2 regions of the Granulicatella sp. 20925_1_45 genome follow, and region 2 is predicted to be linked to the other one. Evidence: predicted binding sites of a transcription regulator. Region 2 holds the regulator's gene; the other holds the start of a gene.

Region 1 (5,186 bases), on a different contig from region 2:
ATTTGATTGATGGCTTTATTCGTTACGAATTCATCTTTACCGCCTAATTTATAGATTGTTTTAATGTAATCTTCTTTATTGGGTGTCATAAGCCATCTCCTTTCATTTCCCTAACAGTATAGCATATTTTACTGCTGAAAAACAGAGCAAAGAAAGAGCCTTAGGAAACTCCTAAGACTCTTTAGATTCAAAATGAATTATTTGATACGACCTGGACGTTCTTTATATCCAAAGTATGCGTCAGCAAGAATTTCTTCCATATCAGCTACCATTGGTAAACGAGGGTTCGCAGGTGAACATTGATCTTCATAAGCAAGCATTGCAATTTCATGAATTGTAGCTAACCATTCTTTGTGGTTAACACCTTGTGCTTTGAAGTTCATTTCGATACCTACAGCTTCTCCTAATTCGTAAACAGCTTTAGCAAGTGCATCTACTGCTTCCTCAGGAGTTGAAGATGGTAATCCTAACATACGAGCGATGTCTTGGAATTTTTCATCCGCACGGTAATAGTTGTATTTTGGCCATGTAGCTGCTTTAGCAGGACGAGTACCATTGTAACGGATTACGTATGGTAATAGGATTGCATTAGTACGTCCGTGAACTGTGTGGAAGAATCCTCCAATCTTATGCGCCATTGAGTGGCTCATTCCAAGGAACGCATTGGCAAATGCCATACCAGCCATTGTAGAAGCGTTATGCATTTTTTCGCGTGATACGAAATCAGCATTTTTCACACTACTTACTAAGTTTTCAAATACTAATTTGATTGCTTGTAATGCTAATCCATCAGTATAGTCGTTTGCTAGTGTTGAAGTGTACGCTTCAATTGCGTGAGTTAACACGTCCATACCAGTATCAGCTGTTACAAAATCAGGAACTGTCATAACTAACGCTGGGTCAACAATCGCAATTGTTGGTGTTAGAGAGTAGTCAGCTAATGGATATTTACGGTTGTTTGCTTTATCTGAAATTACCGCGAATGGTGTTACTTCAGAACCTGTACCAGAAGTTGTTGGGATACCAACATATTTAGCACGTTCTCCTAATTCTGGGAATTTGAATGCACGTTTACGGATATCCATGAATTTTTGAACTAAGTCACGGAAGTCCACTTGTGGTTGTTCGTAGAACATCCACATTACTTTCGCAGCATCCATTACAGATCCACCACCAAGTGCAACGATTGTATCCGGCTCGAAGCTCTTCATGATTTCAGCACCACGGTTTACAGTTGTGATGTCTGGATCTGGTTCTACGTCTGAGAATACTTCATAAATTACTTTATTTGGACGTAATTCTAATTGTTCAATAACACGTTGTAAGAATCCTAATTTAACCATTGCTTGGTCAGTTACGATCATTACACGGCTTACATTTTTCATTTTTTGTAAGTATTGAATTGAATCGCGTTCGAAATAGATTTTTGATGGAACTTTAAACCATTGCATGTTATTTCTACGTCTCCCTACTTTTTTGATATTTAATAGATTTACAACACTTACGTTATCCCCAACTGAGTTACGTCCGTAAGAACCGCAACCTAATGTTAATGATGGGATAAATGCGTTATAAACGTCCCCGATACCACCGAAAGTAGAAGGAGCATTCCAAATGACACGAATTGCACGAACAACGCGTCCAAATTCTTTAGCTAATTCAGCATCTTCAGTATGAATTGCTGCTGAGTGTCCTAAACCATGGAATTCAACCATTTGACGTGCTTTTTCAATACCGTCTTCACGAGATTCTGATTTAAGCACTGCAATTACTGGAGAAAGTTTTTCACGAGTTAAAGGTTCTTTTTCGCCAACTTCTTTACATTCTGCAGCAAGAATGTTAGTTCCTTCTGGAACTGAGAATCCAGCTTGTTCTGCGATCCATGCTGCTGGCTTACCAACGATGTTCGCATTTAATTTAGCTCCAGCACAGTTTTTGCTGTTTGCTTTTACGCCGAAGCAGAATTCTTCTAATAATGCTTTTTCTTTTTTGTTTACAAAGTAAGTGTGATAGCTCTTTAATTCTTTAACAAAATCATCGTAAATTTCTTTATCAATAATTGCTGCTTGTTCAGATGCACACACCATACCATTATCGAACGATTTACTCATTACAATATCGTGAGCTGCTTGACGAATGTTAGCAGATTTTTCAACATAAGCTGGTACGTTACCTGCACCAACCCCAAGAGCTGGTTTACCGCAAGAGTACGCAGCTTTAACCATCGCGTTACCACCTGTTGCTAAGATTGTAGCAATGCCATCATGGTTCATTAAAGCATTTGTTGCTTCAATAGATGGATGTTCGATCCATTGAATACAATTTTCAGGAGCTCCAGCTGCAATGGCTGCATCGCGAACGATTTGAGCTGCGTGTGCAGAACTTTGCTGAGCTGATGGATGGAATGCAAACACGATTGGATTACGTGTTTTTAAAGCGATTAATGATTTGAAAATTGCAGTTGAAGTTGGGTTTGTTGTTGGAGTAATCCCACAGATAACACCGACTGGCTCAGCGATTAATGTTAATCCTGTTACTTCATCATCTGAAATAACGCCAACTGTTTTAGTATGACGCAAGTTGTGCACCACGTGTTCACAGGCAAATAAGTTTTTCGTAGCTTTATCTTCGAAAACACCACGTCCTGTTTCTTCGATTGCATGTTGCGCTAATACACCGTGTTGGTCTAACGCAGCAACTGATGCTTTTGCCACAATGTAGTCAACTTGTTCTTGATTTAACAAGCGGAATTCATCTAAGGCTTTCAACCCATTCTCCACGAGATGGTTGATTTCTTGTTGTACTTGGTTGTTGTTTTTTTCTTCACTCACTTGTGATTTCCCCCAGTGTTTGTTATTTTTATCACATTCTTATCTTACACTATTTTTGTAAAAATGTAAACTATTTTCATTGAAAAATTTTCCTTTGAAAACAGATTCATTTGTTTTCATTTCCCTTTCATAAAAATTCCCTAACCTATACCTTCATTCTAACCATTATTCCGAAAATAGCAATACTTTTGTAGCGCTTTTTGTAATCCTTTACAAAGTTTTTTATACAAAAAGAGAAGCTAGCGTACAGCTAGCTTCTCTTTTTAAAATAATTCACTTAAATTGATATCCTCAAGTGTAATCTCTTTATTCGTTTGTGCTTCTAAAGATTCAAAATCGAAATATTCATTAATACTTAATTGATTAATTTGAAAAATCTGCTCAAATAGATTTTCAGGAATTTTTTTCTTCCAACGATAATCAGCAAAATAATGCGCGAGATCTTCCGTTTGAATTGTTGTATATCCTAAATCGTTAAACTCACTGACTTTATAATATAACCAAGTTTTAAATTTATTTTTTAAACTTTCTTTATCCATCGATTACTCTTCTTCAGTTGCTACTTCATCAGTATACACTTCGTTATTTGTTGGAGCAGATTCTGAAACAACATGGTGAATAGCAGCACGTTCGAAAGTTAGGATGACTCCTTCGCAATCTAGGTCGACTGTTTTATTTACAGTATCAATGTTATCAATTACACCGTGCAATCCACCGATTGTAACTACTTTATCTCCAATTTTCATCGCTTCTCTTTGCGCTTGAATTTCTTTAGCACGTTGACGTTGTTTACGTCCGAAGAACCAGAACGCTCCTCCTGCTACAACGATATATGCAATTAATAATGTCATTTGATCCATAATCTTACCTCATTTCCAATTTTATGTTTTTACTTTATCAAAAAAGTCGCTTTATTTCTATACTCTTTAGAAATTTCTAGCATTTTCTTTGTTGAAGCCATATTCTTCAAAGAACGCTTCTCTAAACTCTAATAAGTTATCATCCATAATCGCTTGGCGTACTTGCTTCATTAAGTTTAATAAGAAGTACAAGTTATGATAACTGGTTAAGCGTAAGCCAAATGTTTCGTCTGTCTTAAATAAATGACGGATATAAGCACGTGTATAGTTACGACATGTGTAACAATTACATTTCTCATCCAATGGACGGAAATCACGTTCGTATTTCGCGTTCTTCACTACAAGACGCCCCGCACTGGTCATACAAGTACCATTACGAGCAATACGTGTTGGTAGTACACAGTCAAACATATCTACTCCGCGAATGACTCCATCGATTAATGAGTCAGGTGACCCCACTCCCATTAAATAACGAGGTTTATTATCTGGAATGAGTGGTGTTAAGTAATCCAACACTTCATTCATCTCTTGCTTTGTTTCACCAACCGACAATCCACCAATAGAATATCCTGGGAAATCTAGAGAAACCATGTCTTTTGCATGAGCGATACGTAAATCTTTATAACCAGCACCTTGTAAGATTCCGAATAACGCTTGTGTATCTGGTGATTTATGTGCCTTTAATCCACGCTCTGCCCAACGAGTTGTACGAGCGATTGAATCTTTCACGTAATCATGTGTATGGTGGAAATCTGGACACTCGTCAAAACTCATGATGATGTCTGCACCTAGTTTATTTTGTACATCGATTGAAATTTCAGGAGATAAGAATAATTTAGATCCATTTAAATGATTTCTAAAATGAACTCCTTCTTCTTCAATACGACGCATATCGCTCAGCGAGAAGACTTGGAAACCGCCTGAGTCTGTTAAAATCCCTTTTTTCCAATTCATGAAGTTATGGAGTTTACCGGCTTCATCTACAATATCTGCACCTGGACGTAACCATAAGTGGTATGTGTTACTTAAAATGATATTTGCGCCCATTTCATCTAATTCTTCCGGAGACATTGATTTCACAGTAGCAAGTGTCCCAACCGGCATAAACATTGGTGTTGGGAATGTACCATGTGGTGTAATAATTTCTCCAAGACGAGCGCCTGTATGTTTTTCTGTTTTAATCAGTCTATATTTTACTGCAGGTTCTGTCATTTTATAAATCCTTTCTTCGTTTCATAACTATCTAACTGTACTCTACAAATCACAAAAAGTCCAATAAAAACGGGAGTTAGCTCGCGCTTCACTCCCACTTTTTTCTATTATATTAATCTACAATTTTTGTATAATTGTAACTTGGCTCTTTTAACTTTTCGTCAAAGCTTACTTCTAAATTATGCCCTTGGAAAAACCATTCATCCCCAGTTTCAACAAAATATGTAATGCCGTTTTCTACTACACTTACATAAGGATTGCTTGGAGCATCTACTTCAACTGC
Region 2 (5,186 bases):
TAATTTCAAACGATTATGAATTGAATTCTTCTAGCGCTAGAGACGCTTCTTCCCATTCCGCAAGAAGTGTTTCTTGGCGCTCGAGAAGGGCTCCTTCTTCGGTTGAGAGGGCAGCAGATTTATCTGGGTCAGAATAGTTTTCTTCCAGCGTCATCGCCTCATGCACTTGTTCGAGTGCAGTTTCGATATCATGCATCTCCGTTTCTAGTTGCTCGATGCGACGAGTGAGCGTACGGATTTGACGTTGCTCTTCTTTAGAGGCATGGTAGCTGGCTTTGGCTTCTGTCATCTGCTCGGCCGTTGCTAGTGGGGCATCCTTGGCTTCTTGCAATGCAGCGAGTTCTTCTTTCTCTTGTTTTTTCTCGAGATAGTAGTCGTAGTCGCCTAAATACAGCGTGCTGCCAGTTTCTTCGATTTCAAGAATAGCCGTTGCGACCTTGTTGATGAAGAAACGGTCATGCGACACGAAACAAATCGTGCCGTCGTAGTCGATAAGGGCATCTTCGAGGACTTCTTTACTGTCGATGTCCAAGTGGTTGGTTGGTTCGTCAAGCAGTAGGAAATTATCATGTTCAAGAGACAGTTTGCAAAGTGCCAAACGGGCCTTTTCACCCCCGCTGAGTTGAGCGGTTGTTTTCTCGACGTCGTTGCCTGAAAAAAGGAAACTGCCAAGAATCGAACGGATGTCTTTTTCAGGCATCGTTGAGTGACGAGACCAGAGTTCTTCTAGAACCGTTTGATTCGATGAGAGGCCGGCCAAGTTTTGGTCATAGTAACCGACTTGAACGCCAGCACCTAAGTCGATTGAACCTTCGATTAAAGGTAATTCACCCGTAATAGACTTCAAGAGAGTAGATTTTCCAATACCGTTAGGCCCCACAATCGCGATGGCCTCACGCTTGCGAAGCTGGAAGGAAATCGGACCACTCAAGGCTTCGTGGTCGTAGCCGATATAAGCATCAGTTACTTGCAGCACTTGGTTTCCGGATTCGCGTTCCACGGTAAATTCAAAACGAGCAGAGCGCTGATCGCCTTTTGGTTTCTCTAAGCGTTCCATTTTCTCGAGCTTCTTACGGCGTGATTGGGCTCGTTTTGTAGTTGAAGCGCGCACTAAGTTTTTCGCGATGAATTCTTCTAAGTCGTGAATCTCTTGTTGCTGCTTCTCGTAGGCTTTTTGTTTGAGTAAATAGCGTTGCTCGCGTTCTTCTAAGTAGTGCGAGTAGTTTCCTTTATAATATTCGCAGGCCTTATGACTGATTTCATAGACTTCGTTACACACACGGTCCAAGAAGTATTGGTCGTGGGATACGATGACAAGCGCGCTACTTGAAGAGCGTAAGTAGTCTTCAAGCCACGTCAATGTTTCAATATCCAAGTGGTTGGTTGGTTCGTCTAAGATGAGTAAGTCGTGTTTCTCTAATAAAATACGAGCTAGTGCCAGACGAGTGCGTTGGCCCCCAGAGAGTGCTTGAATCGGTTGATCGTAGTCTTCTGGATAGAAACGGAAGCCGTGAAGCACGGTGCGAATCTCAGACTCGTAACCATACGCGTTCTTTTGGTTCAATTCTTCTTGAAGCTGGTCGTATCGTTTTAAGGCGAGTTCGTACGCAACTGGGTCACTAAGAAGGTCAGGGTCACCGAGTTGTTCGGCGGCTTTTTGCGCTTGTTTCTTCAAAGTTTCTACGTCTTCAAAGAGATGCACCATTTCTTCCCAAACAGTGCGGGAAGACTGGATAGCAGCGTATTGGTCTAAGTAGCCAATCGAGAGGTCTTTCTTCTTTGACACAGCGCCAAGTGAAGGTTCTTCGATTCCAGCCAACATTTTTAATAGCGTGGATTTTCCAGTACCATTTCGCCCAACGATGGCAATGCGTGAATTTTCTTGAATATGAATCGTAATATTTTCAAATAGGACTTCATCCGCAAACGTACGCGCGAGTCCTTGTCCTTGTAGTAAAATCATGACGGGTCCTTTCAAAGTAGTTTCAGTTTATTTTAGCATAAAAAAGAGGGGGAACAATATTGATACGCGTTCTTCTTTGCATTCACATTCACAATAGGGAGGTTGTGAAGAAAAAAGCACAAAGCCTTCTGTATATAAGCGAAACTTAGGAATGTTCGTGAGGTACAAGCAAACTGTTTGTGAAATGAAATGTCGTTGTGATAGAATACGCATGGAAATAAAAGAAAAAGGGAGTCTTATTCATGAAAGATTTAAACGAATTAAAAGAAATCGAAGTGCCACGCGCAACTGCGAAACGTTTGGCTATTTATCATCGTTACTTACGTTTCTTGCATGATGCAGGAAAACGTCGCATCTCATCAACTGAATTAAGTGAAGCCGTAAAAGTCGATAGCGCAACAATCCGTCGTGACTTCTCATACTTTGGAGCTTTAGGAAAACGTGGATATGGATATGATGTAGAATACTTATTAGAATTCTTCAGCCATACTTTAAACCAAGATCGCCTAACAAACGTCGCTCTAGTAGGGGTTGGTAAATTAGGACAAGCGCTCTTAAACTACAACTTCCACCAAAGCAACAACGTGCGTATTAGCGCAGCGTTTGACGTAAACGAAGACATCGTTGGAACAATCCAAACAGGTGTGCCAGTTTACAGCATGGATGAAATGGTAGAACAATTGAAAGTTCAACAAATCCAAGTGGCCATCTTAACAGTGCCTCAAGATGTAGCTCAAGAAACAGCAGACCGCTTAGTAGAAGCAAATGTTCGCGGAATCTTGAACTTCACACCAATCCGCTTAGACGTACCAGAAGACGTTCGAGTTCAAAACGTGGACTTAACAAACGAACTTCAAACACTAATTTATTTCTTGGACAACCAAAAATAATCTATTGAAAGGCATCCATATAGGGTGCCTTTTTTGTATAAAAAATAAGCACTAATCCAATCCGATTTGCGGAGCGATTAGTGCTTTTCTTTTGGTTCTTTATCGTCTAGTGAATCCTCGTCATCGGGCAGATTCTCGATGAGATTAGCGAGTTTTTTCAACTCGTTATAGGTGCGAAGCATGTTGATACTTGTTACGATGCTTGTCGTTGCGAATAGACAGCAGAATAATGTGATAAAGTCAAATCCATTTCCAGGATAATGCGTCGTTGCTAGAAAGATAAAGAAGACGGCTAATATGATTTCAAAATATAGTTTTCTAAAGAAACTTTTTCGTGTCATCGCAATCATCCTTTCCTGTCAAAATCTTACAAAATTCCAGACAAATAAGCAAGTATTTATTCTTGATTTTTCCTGACCAAATGAGTATCATAAAACTATGAGTTAGCACTCAGTGTTTTTGAGTGCTAAAAAAGATGAAGGAGGATTTCATATGTTAAAGCCTTTAAAAGATAGAGTTGTTATTCAAATGGTAGAGCAAGAAGAAAAAACTGCTGGAGGATTATTCCTACCAACAACTGCTCAAGAAAAATTACAATTTGCAAAAGTCATCGCAACAAGCGAATTCACTGCTGCAGAAGACCGTCAAGTAGCGGTTGGCGATAAAGTCGTTTTCGAGAAATATTCAGGAACAGAAGTTAAATTAGATGGTCAAGAATATATCATCGTGAAAGAAAAAGACATTATCGCAATTGTTGAATAAAGGAGGATACAACTATGGTGAAAGATATTAAATTTGCAGAAGACGCAAGAAGCGCCATGCTACGTGGTGTGGACGTTTTAGCGAACACAGTAAAAGTAACATTAGGACCAAAAGGACGTAATGTTGTATTAGAAAAAGCATTTGGGTCTCCACTGATTACAAATGATGGGGTAACAATTGCCAAAGAAATCGAATTAGAAGATCACTTCGAAAATATGGGTGCAAAACTCGTGGCTGAAGTAGCTTCAAAAACAAACGATATTGCCGGTGACGGTACAACAACAGCTACTGTTTTAACACAAGCTATCGTTCGTGAAGGATTGAAAAACGTAACAGCTGGCGCAAACCCAGTAGGCATCCGTCGCGGGATTGAACTTGCAACAAAAGCAGCTGTTGAAGAATTACATCGCATTTCTCGTCCAGTAGAATCAAAAGAAGCCATCGCACAAGTTGCGGCCATTTCTTCAGGTTCAGCTGAAGTCGGTGAATTAATCGCTGAAGCTATGGAAAAAGTGGGTAACGACGGCGTTATCACAATCGAAGAATCTAAAGGGATTGAAACAGAGTTAGATGTTGTAGAAGGAATGCAATTTGACCGTGGTTACTTATCACAATATATGGTGACAGATAATGACAAGATGATTGCGACTTTAGACAATCCATTTATCTTAATTACAGATAAGAAAGTATCAAACATCCAAGAAATCATTCCATTATTAGAACAAATCGTTCAACAAGGACGTGCGTTATTAATCATCGCGGATGACGTGGATGGCGAAGCTTTACCAACATTAGTATTAAACAAATTACGCGGAACATTTAACGTGGTAGCTGTAAAAGCTCCAGGATTCGGTGACCGTCGTAAAGCGATGTTAGAAGATATCGCTGTGTTAACTGGTGCTCAAGTTATTACAGAAGACCTTGGCTTAGAATTAAAAGACGCAACATTAGCTCAATTAGGGACAGCTGGTAAAGTTGTAGTTTCTAAAGACAGCACTACAATCGTTGAAGGTGCAGGCTCTAAAGAATTAATCGCGAACCGTGTTGCTTTAATTCGCGCACAAGCACAAGATACAACAAGTGATTTTGACCGTGAAAAATTACATGAACGTCTTGCTAAATTATCAGGTGGGGTTGCCGTGATTAAAGTCGGTGCCGCTACTGAAACAGAATTGAAAGAGAAAAAACTTCGCATTGAAGATGCCTTAAACGCAACTCGCGCAGCGGTTGAAGAAGGAATCGTTTCAGGTGGGGGAACAGCTCTTGTGAACGTTCAAAAAGTCGTAGACGCTCTTGAATTAGAAGGCGACTTAGCTACAGGTGCGAAAATCGTATCTCGTTCATTAGAAGAACCATTACGTCAAATCGCAGAAAATGCGGGTCTTGAAGGTTCAGTCATTGTTGCTCGTTTGAAATCTGAAGAAAAAGGAATTGGATACAATGCCGCTACAGATGAATGGGTAAACATGATTGAAGCAGGTATCGTGGACCCAACAAAAGTAACACGTTCTGCTTTACAAAATGCTGCATCTGTTTCAGCATTATTATTAACAACAGAAGCTGTTGTAGCT

What was found. The regulator Rex, encoded in region 2, represses fermentation and respiration genes when NADH is low (regulators of the CRP and FNR family bind a similar motif). The targets are predictions, from matches to a motif close to TTGTGAANTANTTCACAA.
Region 1: a site for Rex is predicted at 2,851-2,868, ahead of adhE (bifunctional acetaldehyde-CoA/alcohol dehydrogenase). Genes of this name have one in related genera too.

What each region holds. Positions count from the first base shown of each region.
Region 1 covers NZ_JAPWBR010000017.1:4,267-9,452, forward strand. The annotation lists gene O3798_RS06355 (metal-dependent transcriptional regulator) at 1-89, opposite strand, end outside; gene adhE (bifunctional acetaldehyde-CoA/alcohol dehydrogenase) at 198-2,831, opposite strand; gene O3798_RS06365 (post-transcriptional regulator) at 3,095-3,370, opposite strand; gene yajC (preprotein translocase subunit YajC) at 3,374-3,691, opposite strand; gene tgt (tRNA guanosine(34) transglycosylase Tgt) at 3,758-4,903, opposite strand; gene O3798_RS06380 (HesB/YadR/YfhF family protein) at 5,016-5,186, opposite strand, start outside.
Region 2 covers NZ_JAPWBR010000031.1:8,511-13,696, forward strand. The annotation lists gene O3798_RS08405 (ATP-binding cassette domain-containing protein) at 14-1,963, opposite strand; gene O3798_RS08410 (redox-sensing transcriptional repressor Rex) at 2,206-2,853, shown strand; gene O3798_RS08415 (hypothetical protein) at 2,931-3,194, opposite strand; gene groES (co-chaperone GroES) at 3,346-3,615, shown strand; gene groL (chaperonin GroEL) at 3,630-5,186, shown strand, end outside.